Arachidicoccus terrestris: one gene and its partner. The protein of the gene in region 1 interacts with the protein of each later gene in a pairwise test. Links are inferred from orthologs where the notes say so. Each region holds a gene or a part of one and is shown on either strand. Other genes may lie near its edges. The genes, in order: ligA and leuS.

What was found.
Region 2: the proteins of ligA (region 1) and leuS interact in binary tests that used the Escherichia coli proteins (3 or more experiments, as listed by UniProt). The link is inferred for Arachidicoccus terrestris from one-to-one orthologs.

The regions. Positions count from the first base shown.
Region 1 is NZ_CP083387.1:3,726,255-3,742,389, reverse strand. What follows is about bases 6,694-9,589. They hold ligA (NAD-dependent DNA ligase LigA), read right to left. Parts: upstream 9,256-9,589; coding sequence 7,132-9,255; downstream 6,694-7,131. Other genes in these bases: K9M52_RS14525 (DUF5606 family protein), read left to right, coding at 9,510-9,589; K9M52_RS14535 (NAD-dependent epimerase/dehydratase family protein), read right to left, coding at 6,694-7,123. In the rest of the region: K9M52_RS14555 (S1C family serine protease), read left to right, coding at 1-473; K9M52_RS14550 (hypothetical protein), read right to left, coding at 537-3,530; eno (phosphopyruvate hydratase), read right to left, coding at 3,632-4,906; K9M52_RS14540 (AI-2E family transporter), read left to right, coding at 5,281-6,411; more of K9M52_RS14535, read right to left, coding at 6,440-6,693; more of K9M52_RS14525, read left to right, coding at 9,590-10,088; K9M52_RS14520 (M3 family oligoendopeptidase), read left to right, coding at 10,272-12,005; K9M52_RS14515 (NAD(P)-dependent alcohol dehydrogenase), read left to right, coding at 12,040-13,077; K9M52_RS14510 (DUF5074 domain-containing protein), read right to left, coding at 13,365-14,471; K9M52_RS14505 (hypothetical protein), read right to left, coding at 14,530-15,417; K9M52_RS14500 (YncE family protein), read right to left, coding at 15,427-16,135. UniProt on the Escherichia coli protein: DNA ligase that catalyzes the formation of phosphodiester linkages between 5'-phosphoryl and 3'-hydroxyl groups in double-stranded DNA using NAD as a coenzyme and as the energy source for the reaction.
Region 2 is NZ_CP083387.1:1,366,321-1,382,896, reverse strand. Bases 8,022-11,358 are described here. They hold leuS (leucine--tRNA ligase), read right to left. Parts: upstream 10,988-11,358; coding sequence 8,222-10,987; downstream 8,022-8,221. Other genes in these bases: K9M52_RS05495 (cell division protein FtsX), read left to right, coding at 11,247-11,358. Also shown: glycerol-3-phosphate 1-O-acyltransferase PlsY, read right to left, coding at 1-394; prmA (50S ribosomal protein L11 methyltransferase), read right to left, coding at 590-1,417; K9M52_RS05520 (T9SS type A sorting domain-containing protein), read left to right, coding at 1,644-2,756; K9M52_RS05515 (class I SAM-dependent methyltransferase), read left to right, coding at 2,939-3,907; K9M52_RS05510 (ABC transporter permease), read left to right, coding at 4,102-6,474; K9M52_RS05505 (DUF3472 domain-containing protein), read right to left, coding at 6,613-8,007; more of K9M52_RS05495, read left to right, coding at 11,359-12,026; K9M52_RS05490 (DUF3098 domain-containing protein), read left to right, coding at 12,132-12,392; K9M52_RS05485 (hypothetical protein), read right to left, coding at 12,517-13,128; K9M52_RS05480 (superoxide dismutase), read right to left, coding at 13,218-13,820; K9M52_RS05475 (nucleoside deaminase), read right to left, coding at 13,960-14,400; K9M52_RS05470 (c-type cytochrome), read right to left, coding at 14,409-14,816; K9M52_RS05465 (PfkB family carbohydrate kinase), read left to right, coding at 15,057-15,977; K9M52_RS05460 (AraC family transcriptional regulator), read right to left, coding at 15,997-16,576.

The DNA of each region.
Region 1 (16,135 bases):
ATCTGGCAGTATTGAAAATCACCGACAGCGATTATGAGCCCGTCAAAACGCTCCCCTATGATCTGAAAAGCACCAGTGTAAATCTGGGAGCGGAGGTTTTTACATTGGGGTATCCCCGCAATGACATCACCTATAACAAAGGATATCTGAGTGCCGTTTCCGGTTTTGATGGTGACACTTCCACTGTGCAGATCTCATTATTGGCAAACCCTGGTAACTCAGGGGGGCCAGTTTTTAATCGATATGGAGATATTATCGGCATTTTAAGTACCCGGGAAGCGAATGCACAAGGTGTCACCTTTGCCATCAAATCAAAGGAGATTGTTCAGTCTCTTGAATCATGGAACGATAAGGATACCAGCGCAGTCAATGCTGCCGTACTGAATGGCAGCCGTAATCTGAAAGGTATGAACAGAGAAAATCAGCTTAAATCTCTACAACAATACGTGTATAACGTCAAAGCATACAACTAATCGACTTTCAATTAAACAGGAAGATTTCGGGAGCGTCCTTATGTTGAGGACGCTCTTTTTTTCTTAAAATAGCCGGATAGGCAAGATCAGCTCCCAATTGTTTTGCTCCCGATAATCTTGATTTAATAAGTGGTTGTAGCGCAATCCTATTGTAACCGGATATTGATTACCTATATTCATATCCGCGAATAGAGCCGCTCCCACAGATCCAAATCCGTTACGTCTTTTAGTATTGTCAAAGCCTAAGCTCTGATCATAGTAGAGATTAGCCCTGATTCTAAAGAAATAAGCCAGACCGGCAAATCCAAAATCAGGGTACCAGACCGGCAAATCATAATCTGCTCCAAACTTCCACATAGTTGCATAAGAGGGCCGGACATAACCTCTGGAAAAAGGAAACCGGCTATTATACCCATAAGCGCCTGCAGTATCCCTATGCTGATAGGCCAGATTCCAACGAAGGCTATGTGTGGGCAGTAAGCCCGGTAAATAGATCGTTGCGCTACTCATCCACTGCCTGGCTCCTTTGCTGTCCAGTGGTGTATTCATCTCTGTATAATTGTAAAACCCGATTCCAGGATATAATTGTTGTATAGACTGTCGACCGTAGACTGAAAGCTGCAGCCGGCTATATAAATACCTGATCTTCTTTAAAACTGGGCCGGAAGCCGGCATATCCTCATTCCAGTAGAGATTGCTTTGGCTTAATGCCGTTGATAAATATAAACTGCGTCGCCATCTGCCACCTGTAAAGTTTAACGGTAGCTGCAACCCAATCTGCCTGGTAAGTTCTTTATAAAAGTACTGATTGCCCTTTCTATCTGCAGCCCGGTGATCCCAACTGTAATCCATATGTACATATGGCTGCAAATACCAGGCACCCAGAGCAAGATCACCGCCGACAGCACTCATCTGGCTTACACGGTTATAACTATATGATAGTTTCGTCTGAACCGTATTAAGCGTGTTCTGGCCTAGCAAATCCAGGCTATAAACCGGATCATCAATGTTTGGCTGCAAGCTATGAAAATGAAAAGGATGACTGAGCAATGGGTATTTTTTAACTGAATGGCCATAGGTAATAAATCCACCAGCCGTTATCGAGTCAGTCCAGGTATCTAAAAGTCGATGTCCTGTAAGTGGTAAATGAGCATCAAAAATACCAGTTGCGATATCCCTCTGGCCGTCATTGCTGTTTGCCAGATTGCCGTCCCACCGGAAAATGCCGTAACCATTAGCGGTCTGCAGGCTGGCGATATTCTCGCCCGTATTTATTCCGTAACCCTGATAAACATCCCTTAGAGATTTACCAACCATTACCGGACTTACCGCAGTATCTTTAACTATATCTGTCAAATTGATTTCCATCAGGGCGGTATAAGGACTGACCGCCGTATTACCGGGCGTCACACGGGTGTAATACAACTTATCTCCCCGCACAACCGGAAATCCAAGTAATTGCCCGCTTAAGGACAGTATTGGGTGAATAGTGTCCGTGGCGGTGGCCGTTGCTGGATAGGAAACGCCATACCCTCCTTTGTTTTTCTTGTGTAGCAAGTGAACATATCCGATACCCATTCTCCCAGCGGCATCACGGATCAAAAATAAGAGCGCGCCACTACTGTCACCATTCAGGGCAAAGAATTTTGGATAATTATAAATTATTCCTTTGGGAGCCTTCCATGTAGCCAAAATCCCACCGGAGCCGTCTAACAGGACAATAGCTGAATGACCATTTGCCCGTAACTCACTAGCAGCTACCATCTTGCCGTCACTGGAAATATCTGGTGTAAAAAAGCGGCGTTTATGAGTGAGTCTCAAACGTTTGCCACTGTGAATATCCAGTACTTCCAGATCGCTATATTCTCTGTAACCCCATCTGGGATCTGCCTGGAATCTTGTATAGATTACTCTCCCGGAATTATATCCAAAATATGCATTTCTGGAAATGGGTGCCTGGCCCAGATTTCTCTCCTTGCCTTTATGTAGCCAGACAAATCGACTGATTGACTTACGGGGGTTTTTCAATACGATAGTACCTGATTCACCATCCAGGATGGCCGGATAGGGATATAAATAGTCGATAACTTCTTTATCTGACAAATGAGAGAGTTGCCTTAAAGAGGAATTGGGTTGGCGTTTGCTACCCTGCACCATCCAGGGCAAATTTTGATAATGCGCTATATATTCTTTAAATGCGGCCTCCCTGAAGTCTTTAAAAGAAATACCCGCAATACTATAAATCGCCTTTTGGAAGGGGTAGAATATTCCCTTATAGCTAGCTGCCTCATGTATCACTTTTCCCCAAAACGCAGGCCCATAGCGCCTATACCCATAGGAAACCAGCAAATAGCCTAACTGATAATGGCCAGGGAGATAATCTTTATAGGAGCCGTTGCGCAGTTGTTGGTAGTTATAATGCCTACCATCTTTATCCAGTAAAGCGTACGCATTTAAAAAGCGAGGTAACCTCCCCCTGCCCTGGCGGCTATGAATTGTTTCATTAAATACAGCATCCCCCTCAAAAAACCAATTGGGCACAGCCATATCACTCATTAGCGACCTGGCATTATCACCCAACAGCCAATCGACCGTTCGGATAATGCCTCTGTTGATATTATTATACTGAATAACATGACGATATTCATGCAGGGTTAATGTCGTTGTCCAATCCATTCCGCCCAATTCCATTGCATCCATTGGAGTGGAAAGATAAAATTCACTTCGATAAGGCCCAAGCCCTACATATCCATTACTATTAGTTGTCTGTGTTTGTAAGACGACCGGTATGTTCTCTAGCTTCCCGCCCAGAGAATACTCCCTTGTTTTTTGTAGCCGCTCAATAACGGCCGCTACCCTAAAAGCCAGTGTATCAAACCTTACAGGATAAATAATATCGACAGAATCTGTTTTAAGCTGGCGCCATTTTATCTTAGGGGGATTCCCTCCAAACAGCTGGGCCTGAAGAGGAAAAGTCCTGATCGTGAGCAACAAGAGAAGAAGAAATTGTAGCTGGTAACGGCTCATCCGATCTGTATCTTTAGTGTTTACTTTCAATAATGCTGTTATATATAAATATAACAGCACATAAAAACCCGGCTGTAAATCTTTTATAAAAAGCGTACAGCCGGGTTAAAGATATAGAATATTCTGTGGAACTATTTATTAAACAAGTCCGGGAATATAGCATCTGTATCCAATTGTTCCTCAATGCGGATCAATTGGTTGTATTTAGCAATACGGTCCGTACGACTGGCAGATCCGGTTTTGATTTGTCCGCAGTTCAATGCAACCGCCAGGTCTGCAATTGTTGTATCTTCTGTTTCGCCGCTTCGATGGCTCATGACAGTCGTGTAACCGGCATTCTGTGCCATCTGTACAGCCTGAATGGTCTCAGTCAAAGTTCCGATCTGATTGACTTTGATAAGGATGCTATTAGCAATGCTATTATCAATACCGCGTTTTAAGATTTTACTGTTGGTAACAAACAGATCGTCTCCTACCAGCTGAATTTTATCGCCCAGGGCTTCTGTCAACTTTTTCCAACCGTCCCAATCTTCTTCTGCCATGCCGTCTTCAATAGAAACAATCGGATATTTATTTACCCATTCCACCCAATAAGCAACCATTTCATCAGCAGTCAGCTCTTTACCTGTACTTTTGTAGAATTTATATTTACCATCTTTGTACATTTCGCTGCTAGCCGCATCCAGGGCAATAGAAACGTCTTCGCCGGGTTTGTAACCGGCAGATTTGATCGCCTCCAATACAGTTTCAATAGCCTCTTCATTGCTCTGAATATCTGGTGCGAATCCACCTTCATCGCCTACATTTGTACTATAGCCTTTCTTTTTCAGAACAGACTTTAATTCATGGAAAATCTCAGTACCCCAGCGAAGTGCCTCACTGAAAGAAGTCGCACCATGAGGGACGATCATATATTCCTGATAATCGATTTTATTGTCGGCATGTACCCCACCGTTCAGGATATTCATCAATGGAACCGGCAATACACTACTGTTAACGCCTCCGATATATCGATACAAAGGCAGGCCTGATTCCTGAGCAGCTGCTTTAGCCACTGCCAGAGAAACGGCTAAAATTGCGTTTGCACCTAATTTTCCTTTGTTGTCTGTTCCGTCAATCTCCAGTAATTTCTTATCAATACCCACCTGATCAGAAACAGTCCAGCCAATCAGTTGTTCAGCGATAATATCATTTACGTTATCAACGGCCTTCAGGACCCCCTTACCCAGATAAACACTCTTATCTCCATCACGCAGTTCAACGGCTTCATGGATCCCTGTAGATGCTCCGGAAGGAACGGCAGCACGGCCCAAAATACCATTTTCAGTTAATACATCCACTTCTACCGTAGGATTTCCCCGGCTATCAAGAATCTGTCTTGCATGAATATCGGCTATAAAGCTCATATCATTTAATTTTTACAAGTATTGAAAAGAATTTAACTGCGCAATGTTATTGTTTTTTTGCTAGACTGAAAAATAAATAAATAAAATTTCACATACGATTGTTAGTTATAAGTCTTCTGAAATTCAGGCTTTATTGCTGAAGCAAATGCGGTATATTCCTCTTTAACTATAGTAAGCCTTTTCATATTTATTCAGTGCGACGGGCTGGTTTTCAGAAAACTTGGGTACTACAAAAAATTAGCATATCTCCCTGATTAAAGGAAGATCAATTGAATGATCTTTCGCCGATATAGACTATATTTACATAGGGCGAAGTCTTTGAAAATCAGTTCACGATTCCGCTTTTACCCTTTAATACCTAATTACTACCGCACATGGAAAAAATAAGTACAAGTTTGATCAAACAGATTGTCCTTCTGATCCTGATTACGTTCATCGGCATTGAGATCATTGTGCAACTCAAGTACTTTCTACCCGGTTTTTTTGGCGCCATTACCCTTTATGTGTTATATCGAAACTGGTATTACAAACTTATAGAGCAAAAGAAATGGAAAAAATGGGCAGCTGCATTATTACTGATTATGGGCAGTATCATACTGGTGGTTTTTCCGATCTTTTCCGTGATAAAAGTATTGATTCCCCGAATTAATCAGGCCATAGAACAGGCTCCTACTATAACGGGTAAATTAACCCATACCATCGATCTACTTAAAACCCATTTCCCTTCACTGGATATTTCAAATGCGACAATCCTCACGAACTTCAAGAAATTGGCAGCCTATATCCCGCAAATACTCAATGCGACGGCTTCGGTCGTATCTAATCTGGCAGTCGCGTTCTTTATCTTTTATTTTATGTTAATGGGCGGTAGAAAGATGGAAGAAAAACTGGAATCTTTTCTTCCGCTAAGTGAAGAAAATAAATCCACGTTATGGCAGGAGACCAGAAACATGGTTGTGTCCAACGCGATTGGCATTCCTGTACTGGCCCTCTGTCAGGCATTACTGGCTATTTTAGGATACTGGATTTTCGGGATCAAAGAATTTATATTCTGGGGTCTGCTCACCGGAGCGGCATCCATCATTCCGGTAGTAGGTACCATGATTGTTTGGATACCCATCTGTATTATCACAATGGCCAATGGAGAGATCGGCATGGGATTGGGCTTAACGGCCTATTGCGCCGTCGTGGTTTCCAATAGTGACAATGTGCTCAGATTTGCACTCATGAAAAAGTTTGGAGACGTCCACCCGCTGATCACCGTATTTGGCGTGATCCTGGGTCTCCAGCTGTTTGGGTTAATGGGCTTGATCTTCGGACCGCTGATGATTGCTTATTTTCTGTTGCTATGCCAGATATACAAGTTTGAGTATGGTGCGGGCAGTAAATATAGAAGTGAATATAAGAAACGGGAAGCATTAAAAACAGGCATAGCCGCCCAGACAGGAGCCGTTCCTTTAGCAGAAAAAAAGGAATATAAAGATAAAAACGAAAGCGAGACATAGGCAAAACGGAAACTAACAGGATACAATGTCAGGTAATGGTTTCCATCGCGCTTTTTTGTATATCCCCAACTTCATAAATACCTCTTTTTTCAGGGTTGGAAGCTGTACTGAGCATTGCCTGACTCAACTCCTCCAGTTTACAAAAAGACCCGGGGAAAAACTTTCTGCCTAAAGGAAATAACCAGGTCACATACTTGTAGAACGGTTGTGTATGCTGATTACCTGCAGTTGGCTTTATAAAACCCGGTCGAAAAGAAAAAACTTTCGCAAAAGGCAACCGGTTGAGATCATTTTCCGTTTTCCCTTTGACCCTGGCCCACATGATCCGCCCTGTTTCTGTATTGTCTGTTCCCTTTCCCGACACGTAACAAAAAGTCATATTCTGATTCACCAGACACAGCGTTTTAGCAAACTGTAAAGTGAGTGTATGTGTCAATTTGAAGTAGGCCTTTTCCGTTTTGCGCAGCGAGGTTACACCTAAACAGAAGTAACAGGCATCATACCCGTCCAGTTCTGAAGCAATGGGCGAAAAATCAAAAAAATTGTGATGAATCAATTCCTTTAGTTTGGGATGCCTAACACCGGTGGCCCTCCTGGTAACGACCAATACTGATTCCACCTCCGCACTTTTCAGACAGGCATTCAGTACGCCTTCACCTACCATACCGGTAGCACCTGTTATAATGACCTTAATAGGCATACGTTTTCCCATAGTAATTTTTATTTTTTCCCACGCCCCTTTTCATTATTTGCCACCATATCAACAAATTCCTGCTCAGTAATAATATTGACAGTATTGAGCCTCTTGGCCTTATCTAATTTACTGCCAGCTGCGGCGCCCGCCACAAGGTAGTTCAGTTTAGCCGACACGCCGCTTAGTATCTTACCTCCTTTTGCCTCAACAACTGCCTCTGCATCACTTCTTTTTAAATGTTCCAATGTTCCGGTAAATAAAAAAGTAAGGCCTTCAAAGGGCTGTGTTCCTGCAGAAGTCAGTGCGGTTTTTTGCCCCTTAAAATTAAGGCCGAGTATTTCAAGTTCATTTAGGAGCTCTTTACTCTGTGGCGCCTGGAAGAATTCATAGATACTTCCTGCTACCTTTGGACCGATATCTTCAAGTTCCATTAACTGCTCTTCAGAAAAGTCTTTAAGTTCCCAAAGGTTACTGATTTTTTTGGCTAATATCTTGGCAGTCGTTTCTCCTACATAGCGGATACCCAACCCAAAAATAAGCCGGTGTAACGGTTGCGTTTTACTTTTTTCAATAGCGGAAGTCAGGTTATCGATGGATTTTTGCCCAAAACCCTCTAGTTTTCCGATTTGTGTCATATCCAACTTGTAGATGCCCGGAATATCGGGTAGCAAACCCAGTGAATAAAATTTACGCACGTTGGATTCTCCAAAGGACCGGATGTCCATGGCATCTTTGCTGACAAAATGAATCATCTTTTCCACGACCTGCGCTTCGCAATTCGGGTTAATACAGCGCCAGACACTTTCTCCCTCCGGTTTATGCAGTGCAGCTTTACATACCGGACAATTGGCAGGAAAGATAATAGGTATCTCATTACCCTGTCTTAGCTCTTTAAGTGGTTTAACAATATTAGGTATGACATCTCCTGCTCTTTCCACCAGAACACTATCTCCAATACATAAATCTTTTTCCCGGATAATATCTTCATTGAATAATGAGATGGAACCAATCGTCACACCTGCCAGGAAAACAGGTTCAATTTTAGCGACAGGGGTGATTGCTCCCGTTCGTCCCACTTGAAACTCCACAGACTGAATGATTGAAGTGGCCTGTCTGGCCTTAAATTTATAAGCCATTGCCCATCTGGGATGATGTGAAGTCATGCCCAGCTGTTCCTGCAGAGCGATATCATCCACTTTAATCACCATTCCATCAATTTCATAAGGCAATGTGTCTCGCATGGCTTCAAAATCTCCTACATGTGCCACAACCGACGCTATACTGTTGAAAAGTTCACTTTCTTTTGTTGGGGAACGAAGACCACATTGCCAAAGTAAGGCCAGATTACCGCTATGCGTTTCCAGAAGTTCACTAGGCCTTTTGCCAGGGGCTAAGACTATGTCGCTGATATGATATAAGTATGCATCCAGCCCCCTGTTTCTTACGGCAGACGGATCTTTGAGGCGTAAACTGCCACTGGCAGCATTACGGGGGTTGGCGAGGATCGGCAAGCCAGCCTCTGCCTGCTTATCATTGAATTTCTGAAAAGAGGCTTTAGACATCATTACCTCACCTCTTATTTCTATTTGTTGAATACCATACAATGCAAAAGGGGCATTGAGCGGAATAGAACGGATTTGTCTGATGTTAGCAGTAACATCCTCGCCTTCAATACCGTCTCCCCTGGTTACAGCCCGTACTAACCGGTCGTCTTCGTATAGCAGAGAAATGCTGGCGCCATCAAATTTAGGCTCAACCGAATAACGTATTTTCTTTTCGCCAGCGGCCTCTCTGACCTTTTTGTCCCAGTCACTCAAGTCGTCGGCGTTATAAGAGTTCTCGAGAGAAAGCATCGGCACCTGATGACGGATCGTTGCAAATTGACCGGTCAAATTAGCGCCTACTCTTTGCGTTGGAGAATCGGCTGTAATCAACTCCGGGTGCTTTGCTTCGAATGCTTCTAATTTTTTGAATAAACGGTCATATTCCATGTCAGAGACCAATGGATCATCTTCTACATAATATCTGTATTCATGAAACCTAAGCACTCGTCTGAGTATTTCCAGCTGCCCTTGATCAATGGCTGCAGTATCCTTTAATAATACCGATGTATCGGACTGTAATATTTTGACCTGTTCTGGACTGTACATATAACAAAAAATAAGTAAAAATATAGTGGTGTTTTGCTTGGCAATGTTAATTAAAAATCACGAATCAAGACAGATTTCGACTTGAATCAATGGCAAAATCGGCAATATTTATTGTTTTTATCTCCCTTTTTTTACAAAGGAACCGTTGATTAGCTCAAACACAGTTAATTATAGCCAAAAATGGGAGATCTTCCTGTAAATTTGGCTTTCTACCCGATACTGAGTATTTTCGCAGCCTTAAATCAAACTATCAAATGGAATACAACAAAATTATCTCTGTCACCGGATTAGGCGGTCTTTTTGAATTGATCGGCAGTAAGGCTGATGGTGCCATCGTTCGTTCGCTGGAGGATAAAACCACTAAGTTTGCCTCTTCCAGGAGTCATCATTTTTCCCATTTGGAAAGCATTGAAGTATATACCGTCCGCGAAAACGTTAATCTGGTGGAAGTGTTCAAAGCGATGAAGAATGCTGGCAGGCCTATTCCGGATTATAAAGATATTGCCGCAGTAAAAGCTTATTTTACCGAAGTTTATCCAGATATAGATTTTGAAAGAGTCTATACCAGTGATATGAAAAAAATGGTCCGTTGGTACAACATTCTAACCGATAATGGCATCAATCTGGAAGATTCAGAAGAAAATGTTGCAGTATCGGAAACTGCTCCTGATGACATAGCAGAACAACCTGCTGAAGACAAAAAAGCAAAAGTACCCAAAAAGGCGGCTACTAAAAAAGCGAAGGCAGCTGTGGAAGGAAAGGACGAAAAAGCAACTTCGGCCAAACCTAAAAAGAAAGCGGCTCCTAAGAAAAAAGATAAGGAAGAAAAATAGTCCGGATGGGTTTGAGCCGGTCTGGCAAAAACGATCGAGCGCAAGCAAAAGGTTAAAACCTTTTACTTGCGCTTTTTTTGTGGTAATTTTGGCATACATGGCTCCTACAACATATCAATAACAACCTGATTATCAATGTTCAGCCGTGTAGTAATTATATAACAATTAAACGATTAAATACGTATGGCAAATGTGATTCCGACTGCCGATATCCAGAAACTGTCCAGAAATTTTGTCCCAACGGATTTTGCGATTAGCACCTGGGCGTCTCTGGAGCCTTATTACCAGGATCTGGCTGAGCGTCCCATTAACAGTAAAAACGATCTGGAAAAATGGTTAAAAGATGTAAGTGAACTTGAAGCCGTGGTCAGCGAGGACGCCTGCTGGCGTCAGATTAAAATGACTTGTGATACAAATAATAAAGCACTGGAAGACGCCTTTACATACTTCTGTATGGAAATACAGCCTAAGCTCCAGCCTTATGCAGACCTGCTCAACAAAAAGCTGGTGCAATCTGCCTATGTTGACCAGCTGGATCAACAGCTTTATCATACCTATCTCAGAAGTGTACGCAGAAGTATTGAGCTATTCCGCCAGGAGAATATTCCTATCCAGGCAGAATTAAGTGTTTTGCAGCAACAATACGGCACCATCGCCGGCAAAATGACCGTTGAAGTGAATGGTAAAGAGTATACGCTACAGCAAGCGGCTAAATTCCTGGAAAATCCGGATAGAATGCTCAGAAAAGATGTTTATTTGAAAGTCCAGAACAGAAGATTACAGGATAAAGATGCTTTCAACAAACTATTTACCGAGCTCGTCCAAAAAAGACAACAGATCGCCGAAAATGCCGGGTTTGAAAACTATCGCGATTATAAATTTGCAGAATTAGGCCGTTTTGATTATACAAAAGAAGACTGCTTTCAGTTCCATGAAGCTGTAAAATTACATGTATTGCCACTCGTGGATCAGATCAATAGCTATAAAAAACAGAAATTAAGCCTGGAAGAACTCAGGCCCTGGGACCTGGAAGCCGAACCTGCCGGCACGCAACCGCTACATCCTTTTACCTCAGGCAAAGAACTGCTATCCAAAACAGAAGCCTGTTTTGAAGCATTGAACCCGTTTTTTTCCGCCTGCCTCCGAAAAATGGATGAACTAAAACATTTTGACCTGGAAAGCAGAAAAGGAAAAGCCCCCGGTGGATACAACTGCCCCTTGTCGGAAAGTGGCGCTCCGTTTATATTTATGAATGCCGCAGGTCAGATGAGTGATGTGACCACTATGGTACATGAGGGTGGCCACGCCATCCATTCTTTTCTGGCACATCCTCTTGAGTTGAGCGCTTTTAAAGAATATCCCATGGAAATAGCAGAAGTAGCTTCCATGTCCATGGAGCTATTCACTATGGACCACTGGGATGTATATTTTAAAGATACAGAGGAGTTGCGCAGGGCAAAAATCCACCAACTTGAAAGAGTCATTACCATATTTCCATGGATTGCCATTATTGACAAGTTCCAGCATTGGGTGTATGAAAACCCCAGGCACACCGAAAAAGAAAGAGAAGCAAACTGGCTGCGTATACTCAATGAGTTCTCCTCCCCTGTTGTTGATCAGGAAGGATTGGAAAAGTTCCGTGCTTGTAGCTGGCAACGTCAGTTACACCTTTTCGAGGTGCCGTTCTATTATATTGAATATGGCATTGCTCAATTAGGTGCCATTGGCATGTGGATGCAATATCAGCAGCACCCAAAACAAGCCCTGAACAATTATATAAAAGCATTAAGCCTGGGAGGCACCAGAACACTTCCGGAGCTTTTTGAATCAGCAGGTCTTAAATTTGACCTTTCTCCTGCCCACATAAAAAAACTGATGGATTTTGTGCATGGACAGATGCAGGAGTTGGTCGATTAAAAAATGAACTTTTAAATCTTAAACTGAGTAAATTATGATACCTGTTAAAGGATACGCCGCCCATAATCAACAAGACCCGCTTATTCCCTGGGACTTTGAGCGCAGAGCAGTTGGTCCGGACGACGTCGAAATTGATATTCTGTATTGTGGCATTTGTCATTCAGATATTCATCAGGTCAGAAGTGAATGGCGCCCGGGTATCTACCCGATGGTTCCGGGCCATGAGATTGTTGGACGCGTGGTTACTGCCGGTGAAAATGCCGGTAAATTCAAGGCAGGCGACCTTGTGGGGATTGGCTGTATGGTAGATAGCTGCCATGAGTGTCCCAGCTGCAAAAGCGGGCATGAACAGTTTTGTGAGAAAGGCCAGACTGTCTGGACCTATAACTCTGTGGAAAGGGATAGGAAAACGCCGACCTATGGTGGTTATTCTAATAAGATTGTCTGTAATAAGGATTTTGTATTGAGCGTACCAAAGAGCCTGAATCTGAAAGGTGTGGCTCCTTTACTTTGTGCAGGTATCACCACTTACTCGCCAATTAAAAAATGGGGTATCGGCAAAGGGCACAAAGTCGGCGTATTGGGGCTGGGTGGCCTGGGTCACATGGCTGTAAAATTTGCAGTAGCACTGGGCGCGGAAGTAACGCTGCTGAGCCGGTCAGAGAATAAAAAACAGGATGCACACAGATTGGGCGCCCATAAATTTTGTAACACCCAAGATAATGAACAGGTTAAACCACTCAAACGGTATTTTGATTTTATCATTGATACAGTTTCAGCGCCGCATGATTACGACTGGTATATGTCTTTATTAAAAGATAACGGCGTACATATCTGTGTCGGGCTTCCTCCAGGGGGACTAAAATTAAGCGGGTTATCTTTGAATAGAGCCATTACCGGTTCTTCTATCGGAGGCATACCCGAGACCCAGGAAATGCTGGATTTTTGCGCCGAGCACCAGATCACTTCTGATGTTGAAGTCATCGACATCAGTTATGTCAACCAGGCCTACGAAAGAGTTTTAAAGAGCGACGTACGCTATAGATTCGTTATTGATATGGCAACGATATAAGTTACGCAATATACAATAAATTAAATTCTGCCTTATAATAAGACAGAATTAAGGGAATAAGGTTTTCACCATTGAGCTGAACACCAAAAAGCCACTCAGGAAATAATCTTGAGTGGCTTTTTAACAATAAGGGTTATTCAGAAAATATCTTGACTTCTATTACTCAACGGCAGAGGTAAAACACAAAATATATCTGCCGGTGGCACAGCTCTGAATCACTTGACTAAATTGGCACAACAATGCTGTCGAATGATCTACAGATACAGCATTGCTCCATATCAGATCGGCTAATTGTAAAATACTACATTGGACGGAAAATAAACATGGCCATACTCGATCGTCTTAACTAATTCACCTGTAGAGGCATTATAAAAACGAAGGAAATTCTTATCTGTTTGCGTATACCCAGTAATTGAGCAAGTCACGATCTGATCACTTTTCTTGTCATAGAACAGGCCCGCTCCATAAAAAGTCTCGCCTGTAGGTAGTGTAACAAATGGAGTGTTCAGGGAATGCGGGCTGCCTTTTACATATTTGTAGATACTGGTTCCCGCAAACCCCTCATTCGGCTTTGCAATATAGAAAACTGCATTTTCTTTTGAAGAACTCACAAGGCTTGGCGCATTATAAGCGAAATCATTACTCCAGATAGGTTGTTCCAGTGTGATCTGCGTGGTATCTTGCGTAGTTGCATCAATACTCACCAGAATATTACCACCAGCTCCGTATATCATTCCGTCGGGTGTTTTTACGTAACCTTCAGTAGGACCATTGTAATGTACGATCGATTTCCAGTCACTCATCTCAATGATATCGACCCCTTTGTCATTGCTTGCGATCAGATAATCCCCGCTAACATACAGTTTTTTGATATTATTGCCGGTAAAGACCGGTTCTGCATGGATCGTCAGACTCGCCAGATCAACCGTATAGATATTATTGCCGCTGCTGATTACGGCAGTATTAGCATCAATTGCAGCCATAGACCTAAAATCAGCACCGTCCAAACTGAGCTGCCCAACCTGTTTGAGTGTGGCTGGATCAGCAACGATCACCGAACCCCCGGCCGTGGCGATTAGATACAATCTGTCACCAATGATCAGTCCATCTTCGAGTGTAGTCGATGTTGTCACAGGGAAGTTGCCATTATTTTCTTTAGCGAAGGCCTTCTGTTGAAGTGTATCAGCACCATAGGCATAAAAGCTCACACTGCTTGCGTCATGACCAAACCACCCTTCATTAAGGATAAAAAACCCATTGGAATAAGGGCCTGCGGGAGCCGTTATTGTTTTATCATCTTTACTACATGAAACAATTATAAAAATAGCCAACATGAATACGGATAATCTCGGGCTCCACTTTAATAGCCAGGCTGAAGTAAATTTTGTTCGCATTTGCTGAATCATTTTCTGTTTTTAATGTATTAAACTGTTCTGTTTGTGTATTATCTGATTATAACATATGAAGATCACTGACGCTGCTCACTTCCGTAGAAAGCTCTCCCAGCCATCCTAGATCTTTCTGAATGCCTGTCTGTATCTTTATAAAATCAATCCCAATTAATTCTATCGCATTTCCCTTTGCATCAACGGCATTCATAATATCTAAAGGGTTACCGCCATTCGTAACGGAATGATTATCTGCGTATCCGTATTCAAAAGGTGTACTGGTTATATAGGCTGGGTTCGTATCATCAATTCCTGTATCAGGCAAAAGACTCCCTTCTAAAGTATAGCTGTCTGCTGTAATCCAGGAAGGATAATAGGACTGATCATGATATTTATTGGATTTCACGTAACCGGTATCATTATATTTGTCCACCCACATAACATCCGCAGATTTACTATCGGGTTTATAATAGGTAACCTTATAATTTTTTTCATAGCCTTCTTTACCATAAGCGCTCCCTTTGAGTTCATACCAGGTATCGTCTGGCCGGCCGTTACCATTGGCATCATACATAACCCAGACCACACCTGGTTCTGCAGCGTTTTCGGCACCTGCTCCCTCCACCTGAATATCATCTCCTTTTTTATTAAGAACGGTGTGATCAAAGCCTAATACAATCTGGCCACCCCAGGCCCCCAGAGAAATTGCTTTATTTTGTATCACCTTAGAATCCTTAATTATATCTGTATAATCCGTATTGATAAATTGTCCAGGTGCCGGCATAAAGCTAAATACCGTATCCGCATAAGCACTACTTGCAGTTGTAATCTCACGGATAGGTTGATTGTTTTCTTTTCCCGGCTCAGTCGAACGATCATCCTTACTGCAGGAAGTTGCATACAAAACCAGCATAAGGCCAGCGATCAGTATCCACTTTTTTTTTCTTACCATATTGTATATTTAATTTGTGTATTGCAAAAAAGCTATGTGTCCAGGCACCTCGCCAGTCTGTACCTGCCAGTCTATAGCGCCATCTGTGCTGATCCAATATAAAGAACCCGGGCTTGTGTGATCACCGGCATCAGATATGAGTATCTTATCTCCATTCGGATCCACAGCCAAAGCATAGGGTGATTTTATTTTAGCTGACGCTTCTCTGGACAGAAAACTATTGTCGGTAGAAGTGAGTGTTCTTAGGTTAAAGGTTTCATAGGTAACTGCCTGCTGCTGCCCCTGAAGATTATATGATGAGGTAAAATAATACATCAGGCTGTCTTTAATGGTAAAGTTCTCTATAGGAATTTCCACATGTTTTATCTGAGCACCTGTCACCGCATTGAGTATAAAAAAGCTGGGAGCGGTTGCCCCATAGTCCCCCCTGGCGCTGACGATGATATGTCCATAATCATCTTTTTGTACATCATTGAGATTGACACCTAACTGAATATGCTTAGTAACAGTTTGTGAAGATAGGTCAATCACGGATACAGTATTATCATAAAGGGGTGGGCTGTACCCGCCACTGTTAGCCACATATAACTGATCTCCTGCAACAGCCAATCCTTCAGGTTCACGCCCTACCGCAATCTGGCTGTCTAAGAATACTGTACCAGCGCCATTCTGAAGTCTGGAAGTATCTACGACACCAACAAACCCATCATACGAAGTG
Region 2 (16,576 bases), 2.4 Mb from region 1 along the record:
AGAGCCCGGCAACCGCAGGTTGGATGGCGAGAATCATTCCAAATAAAGTAGCGACTCCCTTGCCGCCTTTAAATCCGGCCCAAAGCGGGAAGATATGTCCCACAACTGCCGCAAGCCCCAATCCGATCATCAGATTGGTCCGCTGCATGCTGTCATGTAAAGCATACTTCTGCAGGGTAAAAACCAATAAAGCTGCCGCTGCGCCCTTCGACACATCCACCAGCATGACAATAGTACCCCATTTAGGGCCGAGTACCCTGAATGTATTGGTCGCGCCCGCATTTCCACTACCATATTCCCGGATATCAATACCAAAAAAGTGTTTGCTCACCCATACAGAAGTAGGTATAGAGCCAAGCATATAGGCTACCAGTAAAAGTAATATCTCTTGCATTAATAGCTTTTCGTCAGAAATTATAAGTCACAAATATAACAGCTTATTGCCAATTATAGACAATGTCGATGAAAAATTGACATTTATAAAGTACAAAAAATAGCCTTTTAAGATATTTTAACAACCTGTGTGCAATCCGGCCGGAAGCTAAAATCTGTGCGATATAAATTTCGAAGGGGTTGCTAACCAATGAACCTATGTGGTTTTCCTAAAATGGATAGTGGTCCATTGTGCCTTATATACTGAAGTGAGATAGGTTAAACCTAATTGGATAAACAGTGCTTTGATGTCTTGCTCATCTTCCTTCAATAGCCCGCTGACCAGCAAATCTGCATCTGGGCGCAAGGAGTCTGCCAGGATTTCTCCATTGGCAATAATCACATTTCTGTTGATATTTGCGAGGATGATTTCATATTGATCTCCCGTGGCTGCGGTGTGCGCTTTTTTGACCGTGATATGGTGGCAGTTATTCCGCAGGATGTTTTCTGTTGCATTTTCGATAGACCAGTCGTCATTATCGAGTGCAACCACTTCTCTGGCGCCTAGTTTATTGGCCAGAATGGCAAGAATTCCTGTTCCCGTCCCGAAATCCAGTACTTTTTTCCCTGCCCATTCCAATAGCCGCATCTGAGATACCATCATATAGGTGGTGGCATGGTGCCCCGTTCCGAAACTCATTTTCGGCGTAATGAGGATTTCCAGCTCCGTATTGAATTTTTGCTCATGAAAGTCCGCCCGGATAACCACAAAATCATCAACGATAACAGGTTCAAAATTGGATTCCCAAAGCGCATTCCAATTCTGTTGCTGAATATCCTGCTGTTTATAGCTGATATTGTAGGGTGCAAGCAGCTTGTTAAGCAAGGACTCGTCGAACTCAGGCAATTCTATAAATGCTTTAAGTGTCTGCCCGTTTTCCAATTCCTCGAAGCCTGAATAGCCTGCTTCCGCCAGCAGCCCGACAAGAAGATCGAGTTGTCCGTTTTGCAATCCATTTATTTCAATTTCTTTAAAAGAGGTCATATTTTCTGTTTTAATTTTTAAACGGCACACGATTCCGCTTGGGAACATCCAGGCAACCTTTTATAGAGGTGCCGTAAATTCAAAAATAAGACTACTTCACTGAATTATAGATATCCATCCAAAAAATAATGAAGAGGTCATGCCGTTTATGGATTTTCGGTGCGGATGATTCCCCAAAAGTAATAACTTTGATGCTGCTTCTTTCAGGACTTCCAAAACACTATTTATGAAACATTTCTACAAACAGTTTTTTTTGTGCCTGCTTGCCCTGGCAATGACCGCTTTCAGTTTTGCGCAGACCGCAATTGATTTTGAATCACAAGCACCTGGTACGTACTTCGAAGCTGCAAACACAAGCCAGACATCCGCAAGCTATTCGGGCTTTGATTTTACCATTTATTCGACCAGTAGCACTGGTGGTGTATATTATGGTTTTGATCAGGATAATCCTTCGACGTATCCGGAATCGATAGGCTACAATTCTGTCTACATGTATCTGGGGACGCTGGACGGGTCGCCTATGACTGAGATAGATCTGACCCGCACCGGAGGCGGTCTATTTGACTTTAATAAGATCACATTGTCTGCGTATCCATCCGTGCCGGATTATGATGTTCCCTTTGACATATATGTTCAGGGGTTTAAAAACAACTTGGCGGTGACAACAAAAGTTGCACTTAGTACGGTTATTAAAGGACAGGGCGGTTATGCGGTTGCCGTCAATTTTGATCTTACCGGCAATGCCGGTTTTAAAGGAGTCGATAAGGTAGTTATTACTACCAGTATAGTAAACGACTTTATGGCTGTTGACAATGTAAATCTGGAAGCCTTAGATGCCACATCTGTAGACCTGAAGTGGTTTACAGGCCGCCTGACCGGCAACACCGCCAGCTTCAATTGGGCCAGCGGTGTAGAAACGAATTTTGATCACTATGAGTTGGAAAGGAGTTTAAATAATAATACATTTAGTTCTGTGAGCCGGATCGCTGCGAAAGGGAGTGAACAGCAGTACCGGGCAAGTATCGCACAAACCGCCGCCAGGGCCTACTACCGGCTTAGACTAGTGGACATGGGCGGAGCGGTAAACTATAGCAAAGTGATCACGGTTGACCACAAAAATGATCCACAAGGGATCTTTGTTTATCCTAATCCTGCCACTCAGTATATCCATGTATACATACTGAAATCAGGTATTCTGACCATTTATAACGGATCCGGGAAAAAAGTATTGACCCAGGCGCTGGAAACTGGCAACAACGACATTGATGTTACCGGCCTTGCTGCTGGCATTTATTATGGTATAGTGAATGGCTTTAACGTGTCTTTTGTGAAGAAATAATACGGGTACAGCGTCCCGGATCGACGCTGATTTTTTGACTGGCTCTATAGCTTTATTGCCGTAGAGCCGGTTTGCATTTTACGGCCTTTATCCTGGTTGGTACAATGGCTGCTTAATTTCAGTTATCAGTCACAATAATTCGGCGTACTTTGCAGGTCCAATCAATCGTTCAAGCGTAGGGTATGGAAGAAGCAATGCAAATGTTTAGTAACCGGCTGACCAAGGTGTTTAAACACCGCAGCAAGCTGGCCAGAAGGCAGCAGATCGAGTGTTATCGCCTTTATGACCGGGATTTGACTGAATTTCCTATCAGTATTGATCTGTATGGAGAAAAAGCCTATGTAAGCATTTATGCTAAAAAAAACACGGATACCAATCAGGAGGATGAGTGGCCGGAACAGAAAGTACATGCCTGTTTCGAGAAGATCAGTCAGGTGACAGGCATACCCGTTGCGAAGATCTATCTTAAGCAGCGTAGTAAAATGAGTCATAGAACTGCCGGCGCACAGTATGAAAAAGTAGACGGTGAAGGACATTTCTTTACAGTGGAAGAGGGTGGATTGAGCTTTAGGATTAACCTGACAGATTATCTGGATACAGGCCTTTTCCTTGATCACAGAGTTACCAGGCAAATGGTACGGGAAGTGGCCCGGGATAAAAACGTGCTGAACCTTTTTTGCTATACGGGCTCGTTTTCAGTCTATGCTGCTGACGGTGGGGCTGCCAGCGTTTGTAGCGTAGACTTATCTAATACCTATCTCAATTGGGCGGAGGAGAATTTCAGGTATAACCGGTTGCTGACACCGTCTACGAAAAGGAAATACAGTTTTATACCGGCAGACGTGAAAGCATACCTGAAGACACTCACGCCAAATTCTTTTGATCTGGCAGTGATGGATCCTCCTACTTTCAGTAATTCCAAAAAGATGAAAGATATACTGGACATCCAAAGGGACCATGTCACGCTGATCAGCGATGTGTTACATGCACTTACTGCCGGTGGACAGCTCTATTTTAGTACCAATTATACACGGTTCGTATTGGACGCTGCAAACATACCGGCCACGAAGATCACGGATATTACCAAAAGAACTACCCCCTTTGACTTTGAAGGGAAATTAAAACGCTGGTGCTACCTGATTGAAAAATAGTCCGTAGCGGCTAAGCAATCTCTGAGGTACAACTGTACAAAAAGCGGACACAGGTTGTTTCGATCTCGAACAGTTGTTATAAAAATATAATATATAATTATTCAGTTAATTACATATTTATGTATTGGCATATTAATAGTGGCCCTTTGGTGTTTATATTTTTAATGACGGGAATATAGCAGCCTATTAATTATATGTGGAAGTATTATCTAAGATCAGCCTGGAGAAATCTAAAAAAGGGGAAACTATATAGTATTATTAATATTGCCGGTCTTAGCATAGGACTGGCGACAGGTATTATGTTACTGATTTGGGTCCAAAATGAATCGAGCTTTGATGCGTTCTTCCAAAATGCAGATCGTATCTACAGGGTCAATACACATTTTATGGGGCAGGAAAATGCCGGTCAAGAGGTTGTTTACCCTATGACCCCGCCCAAAGTGTTTGATGTGACTTCGTCCATACCAGCTGTAGCAGCTGCTTCCCGGATTATCGATAATGGTCAGGCCAGGTTTACCAGGGCACGCCTTTCCCGAGACTTTAAACTATCTTCTCTATTTGTTGATAATAGCTTTCTGTCTGTTTTCAGTTTTAAGCTGTTGGCAGGTAACAGAAATGGCCTCTGGCAAAATCCCTATAGTATTGTACTGACGGCATCTGCCGCAAAAAAAATATATGGAAACACAGCGCCCCTGGGGCAGGTGCTGAACTATGACGGGCATCCGATGACGATTACCGGTATACTGGCTGACTTTCCGGAAAATTCGACGATCCGCGCTGATGTGCTTTTACCTATCAGTTATTACGCAGCCGGATATGCAGCCAGGCATAGTGGGAAAAATCTGGATGAAGACCGGCAGAACTTTAGTATGTCGACCTTTCTTTTGCTACGAAATAAGACAGACGCCAATAAAGTTGCGGCCGCTGTTGTCAAAAACTGGACAGACATCGGAGACAAGCGTTTCGAGTTTCGCCTGCAACACTTAACCGATATCCACCTGATTCAACCGAACGGAAATAACAGCGCTTACCGCTTGGTACAAGTCTTCATGGTGATTATGCTCATGTTATTTCTGATTGCCTGTATCAACTATGTGAATATGTCTACTGCCAGATCTTTAGTTCGCGCTAAGGAAGTGGGTATAAAAAAGATTGTCGGAGCTAAAAGAAGGCAGCTGTTCTTTCAATTTATGGGGGAGACGGTGATGGTTTTTGGCATTTCGATGGTGATCGCGATAGGCTTGATATTTGCGCTCATGCCACTATATAATTTTATTTCCGGTAAAGCATTTAGCTGTGCGTTAAACGACTGGCAGCTATGGAAAACTTTAGGTGTCGTTTTAATAGCAACCTTATTGGTGGCCAGTATTTATCCTGCCATTTTGCTGTCTTCTTTCAAGCCCATCGAGTCGTTAAAAGGAAAAATCAGCAGAAATATAGGTGCAAATACATTCCGGAAGGGCCTAGTGGTTTTTCAGTTTTTCATGGCAGCTGTATTACTATTCGTAACCCTGATCATGGGCCGTCAGCTGGATTACATTCGAAACATAAATATTGGCTATGACAGAGCCTATGTATTTACAGTGACCTTTCCCAAAACGGCCATTCCTCATCTGGAAGCGATAAAGGCAGATCTGTTGCATTACACCAGTATTGAAAATATAGGATTGAGTAGTGCCGAAGAACTGACAAATCTGAATGTTTCTTCCACGAGTCTAAAAAAACAAGGCCAGGATCCTAATAGCAGTTTTTTGAGTTACCCAGTAGCCATTGATGCTTCTTTTATTCCGGCCATGAAAATGGCGCTGGCACATGGCCGGAACTTTACAGGTTCACCAGCAGACAGTTTAGCAGTTATTTTGAATCAAACAGCCGTACGCCAAATGGGCCTTAAAGCTCCTTATCTGGGCCAAGAGGTGGGATTCTCCGGAAAGAAATATAAGGTTATCGGTGTCGTGAAGGATTTTAATTTTCAGGATTTAAGGTCAGCTGTTTCGCCACTTGTGTTCTATGTGCAACCCAAATCGTGGAATACACTTTATGTCAGAACATCTGCCCGGCAGATGAAATCAGCTATTGCGGCAGTGGCTGATGCCTATACACCTTATAAGACCAGCGATGCTCCTTTCAGTTATCATTTTTTAGACAAGCAGTTTGAGAATTTGTATAAATCGGATATGCGGGTCGGCGCTTTATTTACCACCTTTGCTTCTATCGCTATTTTTATTTCCTGTCTGGGCCTGTTCGGTCTGGCGACCTATAGTACGGAGACAAGGATTAAAGAAATGGGTATCAGAAAAGTGTTGGGGGCGAGTGCCCGTAGTCTTGTACGTTTAATCTGTAAGGAGTTTGTCGTCTTGGTATTGCTGGCAATTTTAATAGCCACACCGGTATCTTATTTGCTGGCTGGCAGATGGCTTCGTAATTTTGCCTACCAATCAACGATCGGTGCCGATGTATTTATAGAGGTATTTTGCACACTGATGCTGATCACCTTTATGACGATCAGTCTCAAGGTATATAAGGCCGCTAAATCCAATTTGTTGCGGCATTTGAAAAGCGAGTAGACGAATGCAGCTCCCTGGATTGAATAGAGCTGACAAGATAACAACAGGGGCGTTGTTTATGTCAAAATGGCGACACCCCTATTGTATCTAAAAAAGGGGTGGATACCGTGCTATTCTTGAGGGTATTATTCTCTAAGGCTATTGTCGTTTTACTTCCTCCTTTAACGCGTCCTGCACCTGTTTTTTAAAGGATGTCAGATCTTTGATGGGAATCTGCTTTCCCAGTGGAATTTCATTGGCGGTTAGCTTCGTTGGTGTATAGCCGCCCGATGCCATATAGAACCGGTCTGGGTATGCCGGAGATACCCCTTGTTCATAATCTACACGTTGACCTGGCTTGCCATCCGTATGTGAGAACCGGACTCTGTTGAAAGATACCCAGTCTCCGCCACCGCTTTGTTTACCCCAGGCATTATAATAATAGGCCATTCGCCGCATCCAACCATTGGTATAACCATAATTCTCAATAAAGGAATAATACCCGTCAAAATAACGCTTTTCTTTCGGGGCCCGCCAGCTGGCGACATAGACCCACGGCTTAGTGTCGATCTGATACCAGGCGGAAATTACGACAGAGCCATTGCTATCCGGTAATACATTCATCAGAAAATGGACGGGTTTGCCGGTTTCCCAGTTGGCATTGGGGTTATAACACTGCCCCCCGGTTCCTTCGCCCCCGAAATTATTTGTAACTGTTCCGGGGCCTTTGGCGACAAGGGTTACCAGATCAGATTGCTGAATGCTCTTATCCTTTTCGGCATCCTTGCTGTCCCAAACGGAAAACAACACCCTGCGTTCCTGATCACTATTGGTCTGGATGCCCATGTAGCCCCGGTAGAAGCCCAGGCTTTCATAATAAGTAGCCAGCGGATCACCTCCTTTGGGTACAAGGATCTCGCCATAGATCCAGTCGTATGATTTGGTTGTTGGCGCTGTCGAACTAAAACTTAAGTGCACAGAAGGAGAGGACTGGTAATCGGTCTGATGTACCTCGCCTTTTCCATTTTCGGCAGTAAAGAACAAGGAATGTAAAGTAATCGCATTTTTAGGATCGGCCTTCGGTTTAAGCTCATAACGGTAGTAGCCTGTATCAGCTATAGCGATGCTTCCAACAGTAAAGGTATCTCTGCTCCCGCTACCTTTGAAGGTGATTCGCTGATGTTGTTCGTTAAATTGACCGGCTGGATCCGCGTCGGAAATGCTAAGTTCAAAGGGGAGGTCAATACCCTTGTCTACTTGTCCGTCAAAGCTAAAATTATAGTCTCCCGGTTCCTGATACAGGTACCATACCACTGATTTAGTCTTGTCTGTCCATTTAGAAACAGGCCGGATGGTTTCAGGATAACCGACAGGAACTGAAACACCCTGATGGCGCCCCGCGGTAAAAGGGAGGACATAGCCCTTATTAGCCGGCACCGTGAATGTTTTAGACTGTGCCCCGGCCAGACCGGGATTCAAACTGAAGCCCAGCGTCATGAGGCTTAATCCGAGACAAGTAGCGGTGAAAGGTTTCCAATGTCGTTTTGTGTGCATAGTTGATTACTTATTAGGCGATGAACAGTGTATCAGCAGCGGGTATTCATCTGTACCATCAAAGATGCATAAAAACAAAGACATCAGCCTAGCGGAAGTAAAAATCACGCAAACGTTGTACTTGATATGCCAGCCACGAAAAAGCAGCAATAAGCCCGGTATGTAATGTTAAAACATACCGGGCTTACACAATATTGAGGAGCATTGCTTTTTCTTATATGACCACATTGATCATTTTGCCTGGGACGAAGATGAACTTTTTAACAGGTTTGTCCTCGACCCATTTTTTGACTACTTCATTTTCCAGTACGGCAGTCTGTATGGCTTCTTTATCGGCATCCAGGGCAAATTCCATATTGGTGCGCATTTTACCGTTAATGCTGACGGGATAATTCTTGGAGGATTCTTTTATGAGTTCCGGTTTGAATGCCGGGAAGGAAGCATCCAAAATTTCGCCTGTGCCACCGATCGCCTGCCAGAGTTCAGCTGCGATGTGCGGTGCATAAGGTGTCAGCATGATCAGTAAGGGCGCCAGGATTTGCTTTTTATGGCACTTAAGGTCGGTGAGCTCATTGACGCAGACCATGAAGGCAGAAACTACGGTATTAAATGAGTAACGTTCTGTGTCAGACTGTACTTTCTGGATGGTTTTGTGCAGCACTTTTAACTCTGCTGTGGTTGGCTCCTGATCTGTCCAGACAGCACCCTTTTCTTCGTCAAAGAATAGGCGCCAGAGTTTTTTCAAAAAGCGGTGTACGCCTTCGATACCTTTGGTATCCCAGGGCTTAGACTGCTCTACCGGGCCCAGGAACATTTCGTACATTCGGAAGGTGTCCGCGCCGAATTTTTCGACGAGGGTATCCGGATTCACGGTGTTGAACTTGGATTTGGACATTTTTTCTACTTCAACCCCGCATATATATTTACCCTCTTCCAGAATAAAAGCGGCCTGTGCAAATTCTCCGTTCTTCCATTGTTTAAAAGCCTCCATATCCAGCTCCACGCCGTCTACGATGTTCACATCTACATGGATACGGTCTACTTGCTGCCCCGCAATTAATCCCGCAGAAATAAATTCCTGGGTGCCATGCCGGCGGTAAACAAAACGGGAGCTTCCCTGGATCATGCCCTGGTTCAGGAGCTTTTTAAACGGTTCCTGGAAAGTAACAAAGCCTAAATCATACAGGATCTTTGTCCAAAGGCGGCTATAGAGCAGGTGCCCTACGGCATGTTCCGTACCGCCGATATACAGATCTACCTGGTTCCAGTAGGCGCTGACTGCAGGGTCGCAGAAGGCTTCTGTATTGTGGGGGTCCATATAGCGTAGAAAATACCAGGAGCTGCCGGCGTAACCAGGCATGGTATTGGTCTCCAGCCCCCGGCTGGTCCAACTGTCTATTGTCGCCAGAGGACCGGCACCTCCGGGACCGGGACCGTATTTATCTATCTGCGGCAATAAGAGAGGTAACTCTTGTTCTGATAAAGGGATCGCAATACCGTCTTTCCATATGATCGGGAACGGCTCTCCCCAGTATCGCTGACGGCTGAAGGCGGCGTCGCGCATCCGGTAGTTGGTCTTTCTTTTACCGATTCCTTTTTCCTGTAGCTTCGTTACAACGACTTCCATCGCTTCCCGCATAGGAAGTCCGTTCAGGAAGCCACTGTTTTGTAAAATGGCATCTTTAGTCGGGTTGGCGTACTCGCCGTCAAAATGATCCCCCAGGATATTGGTGATGGGAATCTCAAAGTTTTTTGCAAACTTGTAATCTCTTTCATCACCACAGGGGACAGCCATAATGGCACCGGTTCCGTATCCGGCCAGCACGTACTCTGAAATATAGATCGGAATCTTTTTGTTTTCATCAAAGGGATTAATGGCATAGGCTCCGGTAAAACATCCGGTAATCCGTTTTTCTGCCATTCGCTCTCTTTCGCTTCTGCTCTTTACATAGGCGATATATTTTTCGACTTCCGGCCTCTGTTCTACTGAGGCGATACTCAGTATCCAATCCAGTTCTGGCGCTAAGACACAGAAATCAACGCCCATGATTGTATCGGGCCGTGTTGTATAGGCGGTAAATGACGGAATTTCGTCCGATTCACTGCTAATTTTAAAAGTGATTTCTGCCCCGGTGCTTTTGCCAATCCAATTGGTTTGCATCTCTTTCATGGCATCACTGAACTCGACCGTATCCAGCCCTTCCAACAGACGGTCCGCATATTCGGTAATGCGCAGATACCATTGTCTCAGTGTTTTCTTTTGCACCGGATGACCGCCCCGTTCACTCACACCATTCACCACTTCATCATTGGCGAGCACCGTTCCCAATGCTTCACACCAGTTTACTTCTCCGTAACCACAATAGGCCAGGCGGTACTGCATTAAAATATCCTGCTGCTTTTTATTGTCATAAGCATTCCACTGATCTGCTGAAAAGACAATCGTATCGTCTCCAGGGCAGGGGTGCGCCTGGTTTCCTTCTTTTTCAAACAGGGATTGTAATTGCGTGATTTTTCTGGCTTTTTTCTGATGACGGTCATAAAAGCTATCAAAAAGCTGCAGGAAGATCCACTGCGTCCATTTATAATAGCCGGGATCGCTGGTATTGACCCTTCTGGACCAGTCAAAGCAAAATCCTATATTATTGAGCTGTTTTTCAAATGTGGCGATATTCTGCCGGGTGGAGTCTGCCGGGTGGATGCCATGCTCAATGGCATATTGCTCTGCAGGGAGCCCGAAGGCGTCATAACCCATCGGATGCAGAACGTTATAGCCTTTAAGTCTTTTATACCGGGCAAAGATATCGCTGGCGATATACCCTAAGGGGTGCCCCACGTGCAGTCCGGCACCACTGGGGTAGGGGAACATATCCAGTACATAAAACTTAGGCTTAGTGGTGTCATTGGGCACTTTATATGCCTCTGTTTCAGTCCAGTGCTGTTGCCACTTCTTCTCAATATCCCTGAAATTATAATCCATATGATGCGTAAATTAAACGGACGGAATGGCCGGCGAACATAGCTCCAACGGTCAAACCTTTAAACAAATTAAAATAATTGCTTGCAAATGTACGTGTTTAGTATCTAAACATTAAATTTGCCCTTATAGGTTCTATCTTCAATGTTATACTTTTAAGGACAATATGTCAGAAATTCAAAGCGTCCCCAAGCACAAAAAAAAATCTAATTCCGTCTTTAGTATTGTCGGGATATCCCTGGTATTATTAATCATGGGAATTATGGGCTGGTTTTTTCTTAACCTCAAAACCATGGGCAATAACCTGAAAGAGCAGGTAGAGGTCTCTGCTTACCTTAATGTGAAGGGCAAAGACACCATCGCCCAGATCAAAAACTATATCGCTGCCCAGCCCTACGCCAAAGATGTGCAATATATTGATAAAGAGAAAGCCAAGGAAATATGGAATAAAGATAATAATGAGGATTGGGATAAAATCCTGGACTATAATCCGCTGCCGGAGAGCATTAACTTCTATGCGAAGGCCGATTATGTCAATGAAGACAGCCTCAAAAAGATCGCCGGCGAACTGACGCAGAAATTTGGCACGCAGCTCTCCGGACTCAACTATCCCGAAACCCTTGTCACTTCCATGAACGACAAGGTCAATAAGATGGGGCTCATTTTTCTGGCCATCAGCATTATTTTGGGGGTCATTGTTGTTGTGAGTATCGATAACACCATTAAGCTGACCATGTATTCAAACAGGTTTTTGATCAAGACTATGCAAATGGTCGGGGCAACCCGCAGCTTCATTGCCCGGCCTATGAATGTAAGAGCCATTGTTAATGGGTTAATCAGTGCAGCCGTGGCCATTCTCATCATGCTATTGCTGACAGGATGGGCCAAAGAAAGATTTCCTGAGATCCGAAGTCTGGAGAATGCCGGATTGAATTTTCTGCTCTACGGATGTATGGTTGTGTTTTCCGTGCTGATATCCTGGTTCAGTACAAACCGGAGCGTTAATAAATACCTGAAGACCAGGCTGGATGATCTGTATTAGGAAGAGAATTGTTTGGATGTCTTTTCGTAAGATTTGGGAGAAATAACAGGAAATTACCGTTAAATTCAAAATTTAATAGCATATTTGTCAGGCAAATTAATTACTATGGATAATAAAGAACCACAGCGCAGTAGCGGCGGATTGCATTTTACCAAAGATAATTACATGTGGATGATCATCGGGGCAGTAGTGATTGCCCTGGGAATGATGTTGCTGTCCGGTGGTCGTAGTACGGATGCCAGTGTGTTTGATAAAACACAGGTATACAGCTTTAGAAGAATAACGGTTGCGCCTATCGTTATTTTGCTGGGGTTTGGGATTGAAGTATTTGCTATCCTTAAAAAGCCCAAGGCAGATCGCAAATAATTATTATGTATTGAAAATACGGAGAAGCACTTGATAATGGGCTTCTTTATATAGAAAATTGCCGCTGGTGTTTAATCGTTACACTGAGCGGCAATTTTTAGTTTCTGGCTCTATACCAAAGACGTTAATCGGTAGAATTATAAGACTCTTCCACTGTTTGCAGGCGGGTCTGTAATTCATCCGAGGAATAGAATTTATATAGTACGGGTGGCTTACCATCAGTTGGTGCATCTACGTTGGCATCCATTGCGTGGAAAGGGCCGAACACACGGGCATGAACTAAATCGTTGGTAATTTTAGTCAATTGCCCGGGCACAATCATGTAATTCTTATTGGCCGCAGAGATATTCTGACCCTGTAATATCAGTTTCAGGCTGTCAATCATTTGTTTTTGTTTGTCCAAACCCAGGTCTTCAGAGGTGTTATAATCCCGTCCATCAATCAGCTGGCTGCCAAACACGGTATCTTTCATCAGGTTGAGTATATAAAATCCGTCTTCTGCAGGCAGATCCACGGTGCTGGTCTTGCCGGCATTGTTAACCGTGTAGCTGGTTTGCGCTGCGTTTTTCAAATCAATCAGCTTTTCAACGGCGCCATCAGAAGGGTTGGTGATTTTCAGGTCCTGACCCGCAACGGAAATATCACCGTTGGCGACAACCAGGATCTTGCGTTCACTACTTTTACCACAGGAAGCCATCATGGCCAGCGGTAAGATTGCCCATAAGAGTTTTTTCATAGAAATTGATTTTTTATGATGAAAAAAAAGGTGCAAAACACTCCTGCTTTGCACCTAGTATTGTGCTATTGAATTTTACAAGGCATGCCTTATTTAGCTGCGTTGTAAAGTTCTGCTACTTTGTCCCAATTTACCACATTCCAGAAGGCAGCCAGATAATCAGGCCGGCGGTTCTGATAATTTAGGTAATAAGCATGTTCCCAGACGTCAACGCCCAGGATTGGGGTTCCTTTGGTTTCTGCTACATCCATCAGGGGATTATCCTGATTTGGTGTAGAGGTTACTTCCAGTTTACCGTCTTTAACGATCAGCCATGCCCAGCCGCTGCCGAAGCGTGCTCCGCCTGCTGCGTTAAACTTTTCTTTTAAGCCGTCCAGAGAGCCGAAAGTGCTGTCAATGGCTGCCGCCAGATCACCGGAAGGCTGGCCGCCATTAGGCGACAATATGGTCCAGAAGAAGGAGTGGTTCCAATGCCCGCCACCGTTATTACGAACAGCAGGGGAAAAACTGCCAGCGTTTTTAACCAACTCTTCCAGACTCTTATCTGCGTTGTCAGTTCCTTCAATTGCTTTATTGAGATTGTTCACGTAGGCCTGATGGTGTTTGCCATGGTGAATTTCCATTGTTTTAGCGTCGATATGTGGTTCCAGTGCATCAAATGCATATGGAAGCTGTGGGAGTGTAAAAGCCATACTATTTAATTTTAAATGTTGAATAATGAAATGTTATGTGTCCTGAAAGCATCACTTCAGATTTCTTACAGGAGCCTAACAAAGGTACTGAAAATTATGGTTGATCGTTCAGCCTCAATGAGAATGAAATATTAATAAATCAGCGCCTGTTCTTGAAAAATGACTGCATCAGTTCCAGTGCTTCTTTTTCCAGCAGACCACTCTGTACTTTTGTTTTCGGATGAAATGGCGTAGTGTTCACCTGACGGCCATAACCGTTTTTAGGATCACTTGCGCCAAAGACGACCCGCCCGATTTTGCTCCAATACAGAGCCCCGCTGCACATCAGGCAAGGCTCCAAGGTGATAAAGAGTGTGGCTTCCGGAAGGTACTTGGCCCCCATAAAATCGCAGGCGGCTGTGATGGCCATTACTTCGGCATGGGCGGTCGGGTCTTTGAGGAGCTCTACCTGATTGTGTGCACGGGCAACAATCCTGTCCCCAATCACCAAAACAGCGCCAATCGGGACTTCACCCATCTCAAAGGCTTTTTCTGCTTCTCTAAGGGCCTGACGCATATAGAACTCATCTGTCTGCTGCACGGATCCTGTTATTTTTTTCCCAGAAGTAAAACGTATTTGACCATTTGCTTGGCATCCTCGGGTTTTAAGGTTGGATGGGCTGTCATGGGAACAGTTCCCCAATGGCCGCTGCCGCCGTCGATGATTTTCTGTGCCAGCATATTAATCGTGGTCTCGTCATTGGTGTACTTATTGGCGACTTCTTCGTAAGAAGGACCGGTGGACTGTCCGCTCACCTTGTGGCAGGTAAGACAATCGTTTTGTGCGACTAATTTCAGGCCCTTCTGATAGTTAGGATCTTTCGAGATATCATTTGCGGCAGACTCATGACTTTCAGCTGCCGGGGGGGTGGTTTCTGGTTTTTCACTATTACTATTAGAACCGCAGGCAACAGCCAGCAGACAGACAGCCGATAACGCTACCCAATACTTTTTCATCAACGTATCATTTTTAATTTGAATAATGGCTCTAAGTTACATTAAAAAGAATAATAAACCGACTACTATACGTTAACCTATATGCAAAGAAAATCAAAGGGATTTTAAAGGAAATCACTGTTTATATGAACCTCCGCCCGCTTTGAAAACCATAAATTATCACCGAACATTTGAAATATTATGTAAATGTAATAGGTTTGCGGGGTTGTATAAGATATCTTTAAACAAAAAGCAGCTTACATGGCCTTAACCATTATTGGAACAATGGCTTTCGATGCAATCGAAACGCCGTTTGCCAAGACAGAAAAAACAATTGGGGGATCAGGAACTTATTGCGCCTATGCCGCCACAAACTTCATGCATTCCATTAATCAGGTGTCAATTGTGGGTGGCGACTTCCCGCAGGAGGTACTCCAGGATCTGAACCGCCTAGGCGTCAATACCGAGGGCGTAGAGATTGTAAAAGACAAAAAATCCTTTTTCTGGAGTGGTAAATACCACCTGGATATGAATACCCGGGAGACTTTGATCACTGACTTAAATGTGCTGGCCGATTTTAATCCGACGCTGCCGGACAGCTATCTGGAGACGGATTATCTGTTACTGGGTAATCTGGTCCCAGCTATTCAACGTTCTGTTATCAATCAGTTGTCTAAAAGACCTAAGCTGATTGTACTGGACACTATGAATTTCTGGATGGAGACGGCTATGGAAGACCTGGAGGACGTCTTGAAAATGGTCGATGTGCTGGTGGTAAATGATAGTGAAGCCAGACAGCTCTCCGGAGAATTTGCCTTGGTAAAGGCAGCCCGCAAGATCCTAGCCATGGGCCCTAAGTTTTTGATCGTTAAAAAAGGCGAACATGGTGCTTTACTGTTCAATGGCGAAGAAATATTCTGTGCACCGGCGTTGCCGCTAGAAGAAGTTTTCGATCCAACCGGCGCCGGTGACGCCTTTGCAGGTGGTTTTATCGGCTATCTGGCCAGTACAGGCGATCTCTCATTTGAGAATATGAAAACAGCGGTTATCATGGGTAGTGTAACAGCGAGTTTCTGCTGCGAGAAAATGGGTACAGAGCGCCTGAAATCTCTCACGCCAGAAGATATTCAAAAACGCGCCGCGAAATTTGTCCGGCTTACGAACTTTCAGCTGAGCTGTTAATAGTAATAGATTGAAACCGTTAGATCCCCTTTTTGGGTTGCTGGTACTGCTGGCGATGCTGAAGAGGGGATTTGTTTTTCAACAGCTTAAAGTGTCGGTTAAAATTGGAAAAATTATTAAAGCCGCTTTCGTAACATATATCTGAAACGGGGTGATCTGTCTCCGCAAGCAGCTTACAGGCATGATGGATCCTGACCTCGGTTAAAAAGGTAGAAAAGCTTTTCTTGGTCTTGGATTTAAAGAACCTGCAGAATGAATGCGGGCTGATATGGGCCACTCCTGCAATGTCCTCCAGAGAGATTTTCTGCTGGAAATTATTAAAGATATACTGATAGATCCGGTTCATGCGTTCCGACTCAGATTTATCATGGAAATCTGCCTTATGCGAGGTCGGTGACAAAATGGTCCGGGTATCTTCCAGATTACTGGCTGCTTCCAATATTTGCAACAGCAAAACAGTACGTCCATGCTCACTGGTTGCCTCCAGTTGCTTCATATACCGGGCGATGGCCTTCCGGGCAGCACCTTCTATTATGATCCCCAGTCTTGCCCTTTCTAATAGCTCGTTGAAAGCTTTATTCTCGGGCATTTGCCAGAAT